2 regions of the Flavobacterium sp. CG_9.1 genome follow, and region 1 is predicted to be linked to the other one. Evidence: riboswitches for the same ligand, from Rfam matches in the RefSeq annotation. Region 1 holds a riboswitch; the other holds the start of a gene.
The links. Region 1 has a riboswitch for S-adenosylmethionine ahead of IWX83_RS10910 (alpha/beta fold hydrolase). Riboswitches for the same ligand answer to the same signal wherever they lie in the genome.
Positions count from the first base shown of each region.

Region 2: it holds a riboswitch for S-adenosylmethionine, as region 1 does, so the genes downstream of both, IWX83_RS07235 (Na+/H+ antiporter NhaC family protein) here and IWX83_RS10910 (alpha/beta fold hydrolase) in region 1, are expected to answer to the same signal.

Region 1 covers NZ_JADOVC010000018.1:58,913-63,817, reverse strand. Annotated here, with positions in the region: gene IWX83_RS10920 (O-acetylhomoserine aminocarboxypropyltransferase/cysteine synthase family protein) at 1-964, shown strand, start outside; gene IWX83_RS10915 (hypothetical protein) at 1,477-1,686, shown strand; SAM riboswitch class I at 1,920-2,027, shown strand; gene IWX83_RS10910 (alpha/beta fold hydrolase) at 2,106-3,068, shown strand; gene thrA (bifunctional aspartate kinase/homoserine dehydrogenase I) at 3,086-4,905, shown strand, end outside.
Region 2 covers NZ_JADOVC010000010.1:47,129-52,033, reverse strand. Annotated here, with positions in the region: gene fabG (3-oxoacyl-[acyl-carrier-protein] reductase) at 1-531, opposite strand, end outside; gene IWX83_RS07235 (Na+/H+ antiporter NhaC family protein) at 718-2,040, opposite strand; SAM-I-IV-variant riboswitch at 2,095-2,191, opposite strand; gene IWX83_RS07230 (hypothetical protein) at 2,316-2,738, opposite strand; gene sucD (succinate--CoA ligase subunit alpha) at 2,958-3,830, opposite strand; gene IWX83_RS07220 (hypothetical protein) at 3,925-4,287, opposite strand; gene IWX83_RS07215 (UDP-3-O-(3-hydroxymyristoyl)glucosamine N-acyltransferase) at 4,289-4,905, opposite strand, start outside.

The sequences.
Region 1 (4,905 bases):
TGGCGGCACCTATAATTTATTAAAAGTTACGTTGCCTCGGTTAGGTATTACCACCACATTTGTAGATCCATCTGATGCCGCTAATTTTAAAAATGCAGTTCAAGAAAATACCAGAGCAATTTTTGTGGAATCTTTGGGAAATCCAAAATTAGATGTTTTGGATTTAAAAGCGATTTCGGTTGAGGCCAAAGCAGCTCAAGTGCCATTAATTGTAGATAATACTGTTGCTTCGCCTTACTTATTAAATCCTATCCAATACGGCGCTGATATTGTTATTCATTCTTTGACAAAATACATTACTGGAAACGGAACTTCGCTTGGAGGAGTAGTTATTGATGCAGGAAATTTTGATTGGACCAATGGAAAGTTCCCAGAATTCACGGAGCCGTCTGCAGGTTATCACGGATTAGTGTATCACGAGGCGTTAGGAAATGCGGCTTTTATTGCTAAAGTTCGAATTGAAGGATTGCGTGATTACGGCGCTGCACTGAGTCCGTTTAATGCATTTCAGATCATTCAAGGATTAGAAACCTTACCAATAAGAATTCAGAGACACAGTGAAAATGCCTTGGCTCTCGCGCAGTGGTTGGAAACTCAGGAAGCGGTTGCATGGGTCAATTATCCAGGATTGAAATCCAATAAATATTATGCTTTAGCGCAACACTATTTGCCAAAAGGGCAAAGTGGCGTGGTTACTTTTGGTTTGCATGGTGGCTTTGAAGCAGCCAAAAAAGTCGCCGATGAAACAAAATTATTCTCACTTTTGGCTAATATTGGTGACACTAAATCATTAATTATTCATCCCGCCAGTACAACGCACCAACAATTATCTGAGGAAGAACAAGTTGCCACGGGAGTTTCTAAGGATTTAATTCGTCTTTCTGTTGGTTTAGAAGATATAGAAGATTTAAAAACAGATTTGAGAGTCGTTTTTGAAAGTATAAAGAAAGGGCAACTGGCATAAAGTTTCCTATTTGGCTACTAAAAACCGAGTGGATATAATACCAGTTTGAATCCAAATATTTTACTGCTTTTTATTTGGAAATTCCGAAAATAATTCGCATATTTGATTTTTAAAATAAAAAAAATGAAATTTAATATTTGCAATACGTTCAAAGTCGCACAGGATAATTCCTGCGGGTCGCTTATTGCATAATTTTTAAATCAAATTATATAGCAAAAGCTTCCCAGATAACGGGAAGCTTTTTTTTTGAAGACTAAAAGACTAATTTTTACAGAAAGAGAAGCATACATGATTAATTTAAAATTTCAGTACACGATTAAAGTAACAGCCAATAAGATGACAACGGTCCAAGCTATGATGTTTCTTTATGTCTGTTGATTCCAAAAGTATAAGTTCATAACACAACTTAAAACCCTTTTGGATATGGATCTAAAAGGGTTTTTTGTTTCTAAAATTAATTTTAAAAATAAGTAGCGATCACAAATGAGTTTAATAACCTAACACCTAAAATTATGAGTACAACTAAGTATTTTCCGAAAACTTTCGATTTATTAAAAAGGATTGACCTAACACCTAAAAAAGAGAAGGAGAACGTTTCTAAAAACGAACTGATTCATCCTAGGTTTGAAGTTTCAAAGAACGATCCTCTGGCGCAAAAGTCCGTGCCCAATTCATTGCTTTTTCTAATGTATTCACAAGAGAATGAAGCGCTTTTTATTTAAGAAATCCGAATTAATTTTCGGTTTTGAGATTTTCCAGAGAATGTCCAAAATTGTTATTTTGGCGAAGTAATAATACCAAATAGTTTAGAGTCACTTCGTCAAAATAACATTTCTATGTTTATTAGTTTCAGGTTTTTATTTAAACCAAACAAAAAAATCGATTGCGCATAAAAATTTGGTTGTTACAAAAAATAGTGGTTAATTTGCGTCATTAAGTTCACAAACGTATTGAAATGTTATAAAGAAAGGCAGAGGGATTAGACCTGATGAAGCCTTAGCAACCCTTCGATTTATCGAAGAAGGTGCTGCATTCTACCACGCCAAACGTGGAAAGATAACACTAAGAATTTGTCTAGATAACTCCTAGCTTTCTTTCTAATATTTCCAAACACAGGTCAAAAATCATAAAAGATTTGCAATTGGAAAATAAACCAACATCTATTACATTACAAAATTTTACCACCGAAAGTGGCGCTTTTTATGCTACCTTAAACTTAAGTTTTCAAGTTTTTGGACCAGCTTTGCTCAGCGCTCCAATCGTTTTGGTAAATCATGCTTTAACTGGAAATTCACAAGTTCTCGGAGAAAACGGTTGGTGGAATGATCTAATTGGAGAACACAAAACTATAGATACTACAAAATATACAATTCTCGCGTTTAATGTTCCCGGAAATGGATTTGATGGTTTTAGTATCGAAAATTATTCGGATTTTAATGCAAGAGATATTGCCAGAATTTTTATTGAAGGGATTCGGTTTCTTGAAATTAAAAAACTGTATGCGATTATTGGAGGTTCTGTTGGCGGAGGAATCGCTTGGGAAATGGTTGCATTGGAACCAAAAATCACACAACATTTAATTCCTATTGCAACCGATTGGAAATCGACGGATTGGCTTATCGCCAATTGCTTTTTGCAAGAACAAATTTTGAAAAATTCTTCGAAACCTATTGAAGATGCTCGAACTCATGCTATGTTGTGTTATCGAACTCCGGAATCTTTTGCTGCAAAATTTCAGCGAACTATTAATGAGGAATTAGCCATTTTTAATGTAGAAAGCTGGTTGTTACATCATGGCGAAAAATTACAGAAACGTTTTCAAATTTCGTCGTACAAAATGATGAATCAGTTGTTAAAGACGATTGATATTACCAGAAACAGCGCTTCATTCGAAGAAATAACATCTCGAATTGAAGCTGATATTCATATTATTGGAATCAATTCAGACTTGTTTTTTACGGCTAATGAAAATAAAGCAACTTACGAGGAATTAAAAAAATATAAAAATAAGGTTAGTTATCAGGAAATTGTTTCCATTCACGGACACGATGCTTTTTTGATAGAATACAAACAATTACACAATTTGCTTCAGGATATATTCTAAGCCAAAAACACTACACAATGAAAATATTAAAATTTGGAGGTAAATCGTTATCGAATGGCGACGGAATAAATAAAGTGGTCGCGATTATTACCGATAAAGTAAATCAAGGAGAAGAAATTGCGATTGTAGTTTCGGCAAGAGGAAATGCTACGGATGAATTGGAAGACATTTTAAGTGTTGCTGCAAAGAATGGTGATTATAAACCGTTATTTGAGGATTTTAAAAGATACCAACAAGACGATTATCTAGACGTTGATTTATCAGAGGAATTTACAGTTTTAGAAAAATTATTCGAAGGCGTAAGTCTGATTGGTGATTTTAGCAATAAAATAAAAGATCAGATTTTATCAAAAGGAGAATTGCTTTCGGCAAAATTACTGACGTCTATTTTGGTTGAAAATGGAATAAATGCCCGTTTTGCCGATACCAGAGAATTGATAAAAACCGATTCAAAATTTGGTGATGCACAACCTTTGGAACAAATTTCGAAGAAAAATGTCATTAATTATTTCAAACAAAATAACGGGACAACCGTAAATATTGTTACCGGGTTCATTGGTTCTAATACCAATAATGACACGACCACTTTAGGAAGAAACGGCAGTAATTACACCGCTTCCTTAATTGCTAATTATTTAGATGCAGAAGAATTACAGAACTACACGCACGTAGACGGAATTTATACCGCAAATCCGGATTTAGTACTTGATGCCAAGAAAATTGATCATTTGTCATTTAATGAAGCCAATGAAATAGCCAATTTCGGCGCCACTATTCTGCATGCCAAAACGATTATTCCTTTATTGGAAAAAAACATTCCACTTCGTATTTTGAACACCTTCAATCATGAAAATAAAGGAACATTAATCACTTCCAGTTCAAATAAAGAAGGAATTAAAACGCTTTCCGTGCTTGAAAATGTATCATTAGTAAATCTGGAAGGAAGAGGATTGCTAGGAAAAACCGGTGTTGATGCCCGTATTTTCAGAGTGATGGGCGACAATGATATTAGCGTAAGCATTATTTCTCAAGGTTCATCAGAAAGAGGAATTGGTTTAGTCGTAGCTGCTGACAAAGCGACGAAAGCCATGATTGAATTGGAGAAAGAATTCGAGAATGATTTTTATTCGAAAGATGTCAATAAAATCACGGTCACTGATGATGTTTCGGTAATTTCTATTATTGGCCAGGATTTGAGTACGTTTCACAAGCCCTACACGGCGTTGATAAAAAATAAAATTGTCCCAATACTTTTCAATAATACCGTTACGGGTAAAAACGTGAGTTTGGTTGTAAAAAAATCGCAACTGAACAAAGCTTTAAACGTGATTCACGGGGAGATTTTTGGTGTTGCAAAGAAAATCAATATTGCTGTTTTCGGGCATGGATTGGTAGGAGGAACGCTGATCAATCAAATATTAGAATCGGCAGCAGCTATTGAAAAACGGAAAGACATTAAGTTGAATGTTTTTGCTATTGCTAATTCTAGTAATGTGCTTTTAAACAAAAATGGTGTTACGCCAAACTGGAAAAACGAAATACAAAATAATGGTTTTTCCTATACAATAAATGACATAATCGGGTATGCCAATGAGCATCATTTAGAGAATTTGATTGCCATAGATAATACCGCAAGTTCTGAATTTGTTGAAAATTATGTTACTTTGATAGAAAGTAGTTTCGATTTAATTTCATCTAATAAAGTAGCCAATACCTTAAGTTATAATTTTTATAAAAAATTGCGAAAAGTCCTTGCTGACAATCAAAAAAGTTATCTTTATGAAACGAATGTTGGAGCAGGATTACCGTTGATTGATACCATTAAATTATTGCACCT
Region 2 (4,905 bases), on a different contig from region 1:
ACGAGAACCTAATTCTAATGCTACTGATTTTGTAAATCCAATAACGCCTGCTTTTGATGCCGCATAATTAGTTTGTCCTGCATTTCCTTTCACTCCTACCACAGAACTCATATTGATAATAGAACCAGACCGTTGTTTTAGGAATGTACGTTGAATGGCTTTAGTCATATTAAAAACCGACTTCAAATTCACATCAATTACTTGATCAAAATCAGCTTCTGACATACGCATCAATAGGTTGTCTTTAGTAATTCCAGCGTTATTTATTAAAATATCAACTGTTCCAAATTCAGCTATAACGGCGTCAACAAGCGTTTGCGCTTCGTTAAAATCCGCCGCATTTGATTGGTAGCCTTTTGCTTTGATCCCAAGAGCATTCAATTCATTCTCTAAAGCCATCGCTGATTCTACTGATGAACTATAAGTAAATGCAACATTTGCACCTTGTTTTGCAAAAACTTCTGCAATTCCCTTTCCAATTCCGCGACTTGCTCCTGTGATAATGGCAACTTTTCCTTCTAGTAATTTCATAATCAAAAATTAATTTATTTTTTATTTTGAGCTATTCCTGCTATTCATTGCAATCTTTTCTATTTTTAAAGAAAAAATAGAAAAGGATTTCCATTGCTATCAGGGCTAAAAACGACTTGCCAAATATATACTTTTTCCTTTCTTAAAAAAAATTTCGCTTTCAATAACAATCATAAAATTTCCTTTTTAGATGTGAAAAAATCGTTTGACCAGTTTATCCCAAAAGGAACTATAAATAGCGACTAACGTAAAGACGAGTAAAAATAAATGATACCAAGCATTACTAATCAAATCAAAAAAATCTAATTTTCCATTTGCAAAACTTAATATTAGTAATACTTGCGCACCATAAGGTAAAATCCCTTGTACAATGCACGAAAAAATATCTAAAATTGCTGCTGTTTTTTTTGAACTTAAATCATACTCATCATTAATTTCTTTTGCAATAGGACCTGTAATTACAATGGAAACGGTGTTATTGGCGATAGCCAAATTAGCAAAGCCTACCAAAGCTCCAATTCCAGCTTGTGCTGATTTTTTATTTTTAATTCGTTTTTTGATTTGGACCAACAGATAAGTAATTCCGCCTGCTTTGTCAACTAGAGCAGCAAGTCCGCCAGTAAGCATCGAAAGCAAAAAGATGTCGGTCATACTCGTAAAACCTTCATAGATCTTTTGAGTGAATTCCATTATTGTAAAAGAACCTCCAACATACCCAATAATGCCCGCTAATAACGTTCCTATAATTAATGTAGAAAAAACATTAACACCTACAACCGCTAAAACAATGACCAATAAATAAGGTACAATTGCAATCCATGAAAAATCATTTTTTGCAATAGCTACAGTAACAATATCAGAGTTTAACCCCAAGTAAAAGAAAACTAGAATAGTAAATAGTGCTGCTGGAAAGGCAATAAACAAATTCACCTTGAATTTATCTTTTAATTCACATCCTAAGGACTGAGTAGCTGCAATAGTAGTGTCAGAGATCATGGATAAATTATCCCCAAGCATCGAACCGCCTAATAAAGCACCCGATATCAATGGTAGAGAAGCGCCACTTTTATCAGCAAGTGAAACCGCTATTGGTCCAATAGCTACAATAGCGCCAACTGAAGTTCCTGTTGCTGTTGATAAAAACGCAGCAATCAAGAAAATTCCTAGTGGAAAATAAGCCACGTCAATCGTGTTGATTCCAAGATTCACTACCGCATCAACGCCGCCCATAGCTTTACTCACCACTGCAAAAGCACCCGCAAGTAAATAAATCAAGCACATGGTCATAATTTTGCTTTCGCCACAACCTGCTATCAAGGTCTCCACTTTGTCTTCAGTTGATGATTTGTATAATAAAAAAGCGGCTATTATACCAATGAGAACTGCTACTGGGGACGGAAAAGCATAAAAATCATTCAAGACAATTCCTGCTCCTAAAAATGTAAAAATAAATACAAACAACGGAATCAACGCAAAGGGATTTCCGGTTTCTTTTGAAAATAGAGTCATAAAAATAATTTAAAATTAAAAGTTATGACGAAAAATAAAGCTACTAATGGGAATGTAAACAACATTTTTTCCAAAGGATTTGGCTTATCGTTTTAGCACCTTGCTTGTTGCTGCAGGTTGCTATCCTATTACAGGATTCGTGATAACGGGTGCAAAAGTAATTAATAATTCATGAAATGTTTTGAATTTCATCCAAAAATATTTTAAAACAAAAAAAGCGCCACATTAATATGTAACGCTTCCATATAAAATACTTAAAAACAGTTGTTCACTTTTTAAAAAGCTACATTCCATTTAGGCAATCTTCCGTTTTCGTCTAAGAAGTTTTGTAAAACTTGTCCTTCTACAAAAGTTGGAATTACTTTGGTCTTGTCATTAAATGTTTCGTACCAAACCACTTCTAGCGTGCTTATATCTTCAATTTTCATTTGCGCTGGCCAAGAATACTTTCTTCCTGTTTTTGCAAATTGGTGTCCTTCTACAATTTTTTCTTGAAGACCACCATTTTTAATTTTCAAAGTTCCGTTATTTTGAACGGTACCAGTAGAACCAACCATTATTAACTCTTTTTCATCCCCTACTGAGTATACTAAAAATACTCCAGATCCTTCTGAAGCATTGCATACTTCTGCAAGACTATCTTCTGCAGTAAATGAAAACTGATTGGTAACTTTGAATTTTTTTAATTCTTTGTACATATTATTTTATTTTTATTTGAAATGACTTCGACAAAAAAATACCCCACAAAATCGTGAGGCCCATTAGAAACCATTCGTTTGTATTTACTTTTATTAGTATTGAATCTGAAAAAAACAAATCCATTTAATAAAGTGCAAAGATATTTCTTTAATTGAATTTATAATAAAAAAGCCCCACAAATTGCGAGGCTTTTTAGAATATTTAATTGGAGTATTAGATTAACCTAAAACTTCTTTTACTTTTTTACCAATTTCTGCTGGTGAATCCACTACGTGAATTCCACATTCTCTCATGATTTGTTTCTTAGCTTCTGCAGTGTCATCTGAACCACCAACAATTGCACCTGCATGTCCCATTGTACGTCCTGGAGGAGCGGTAACTCCTGCAATGAATCCTACAACTGGTTTACGGTTACCATCAGCTTTGATCCAATGAGCAGCATCAGCTTCTAATTGTCCACCAATTTCACCTATCATTACGATACATTCTGTTTCTGGATCGTTCATCAATAATTCAACTGCTTCTTTTGTAGTTGTTCCAATAATTGGGTCTCCACCAATACCAATTGCAGTAGTGATTCCTAATCCTTGTTTTACTACTTGGTCAGCCGCTTCGTACGTTAATGTTCCCGATTTAGAAACAATACCTACAGTTCCTTTTTTGAAAACAAAACCTGGCATGATACCAACTTTAGCTTCACCCGGAGTGATTATTCCAGGGCAGTTTGGACCTATTAATCTTGCGTTTCTTTCTTTAACATAACTATTTGCTTTTATCATGTCAGCAACAGGAATTCCTTCAGTAATTGCAATAATTACTTTTATACCTGCATCTGCAGCTTCCATTATTGCATCAGCAGCAAAAGCTGGCGGTACAAAAATGATAGTTGTATCAGCTCCTGCTTGTTCTACAGCATCTTTTACAGTATTAAAAACGGGTCTATCTAAGTGAGTAGTCCCACCTTTTCCTGGAGTTACACCACCAACAACGTTAGTACCGTACTCAATCATTTGAGAAGCATGGAAAGTTCCTTCGCTTCCTGTAAAACCTTGAACAATTATTTTGGAATCTTTATTAACTAAAACACTCATGATATATTTTTTATGTAGTTTTTAAAATGGTTATGCAAAAGTATAAAATAGTAAGCACTAATCCATATTCAGTATTCAGTTTTTTGACACTAAATTAGGATAATTGGCTCATTTGATAGCCTCGAAATAATTTATTGTCTTTTATTTGCCAAATAACTATAAAATGTGCCAATAACATTTCTTCTCTTGGGTTCTCAATCGTTTTCACAAAATGAGAATAACGTACCGAAATCAAATCATTTTCACCAATAAGATGGCTTATACGAACCTTAGAACGGACATAAGCTTTACTTAAATCATTGGACAAATTTAATAACGAATCATAATTAAGTTCCACAAATCCTGTACTACTATTCCATTCCACGATTACCTCTGGATGCAAAAAATCTTTGATAACTTCACGATCAATTAAAGCATCCGATTTATAAAATTTCTGAACAATTTCTTTAGCAGACATATTATTTTAGTTTATTTAGAATTTCGGGTATCTTTTTGATATTAGCCAGTTGTTTCAATTTTTCTCTTGATTCTTCAATTGGAGTACCAAAATAAGACTTTCCGCCTTCAACGGATTTTGTCACTCCAGTTTGACCCAAAATAATTGCCTTAGCTCCTATAGTAATACCGCTAGTGGTTCCTACTTGTCCCCAAATCGTTACTTCATCTTCAATAATCACACAACCTGCTATTCCAGTTTGAGAGGCGATTAAACATTTTTTTCCAATAACAGTATCATGACCCACATGTACTTGATTGTCAATTTTTGTGCCTTCGCCAATTGTTGTGTCACCAGTTACACCTTTGTCAATAGTACAAAGTGCTCCAATACCCACATTATCTTTGATTACCACGCGACCACCGGAAAGTAATTGATCATAACCTTCAGGCCGCTTTTTATAGTAAAAAGCATCTGCGCCTAGAATCGTTCCTGCATGAATCATTACATTATCGCCAATTACGGTATAATCATAAATAGAAACATTAGAATGAATTAAGCAATTCTTGCCAATAACAACATGATTTCCAATAAATGTATTTGGCTGTATCACAGTTCCTTCACCTACTGAAGATGAAG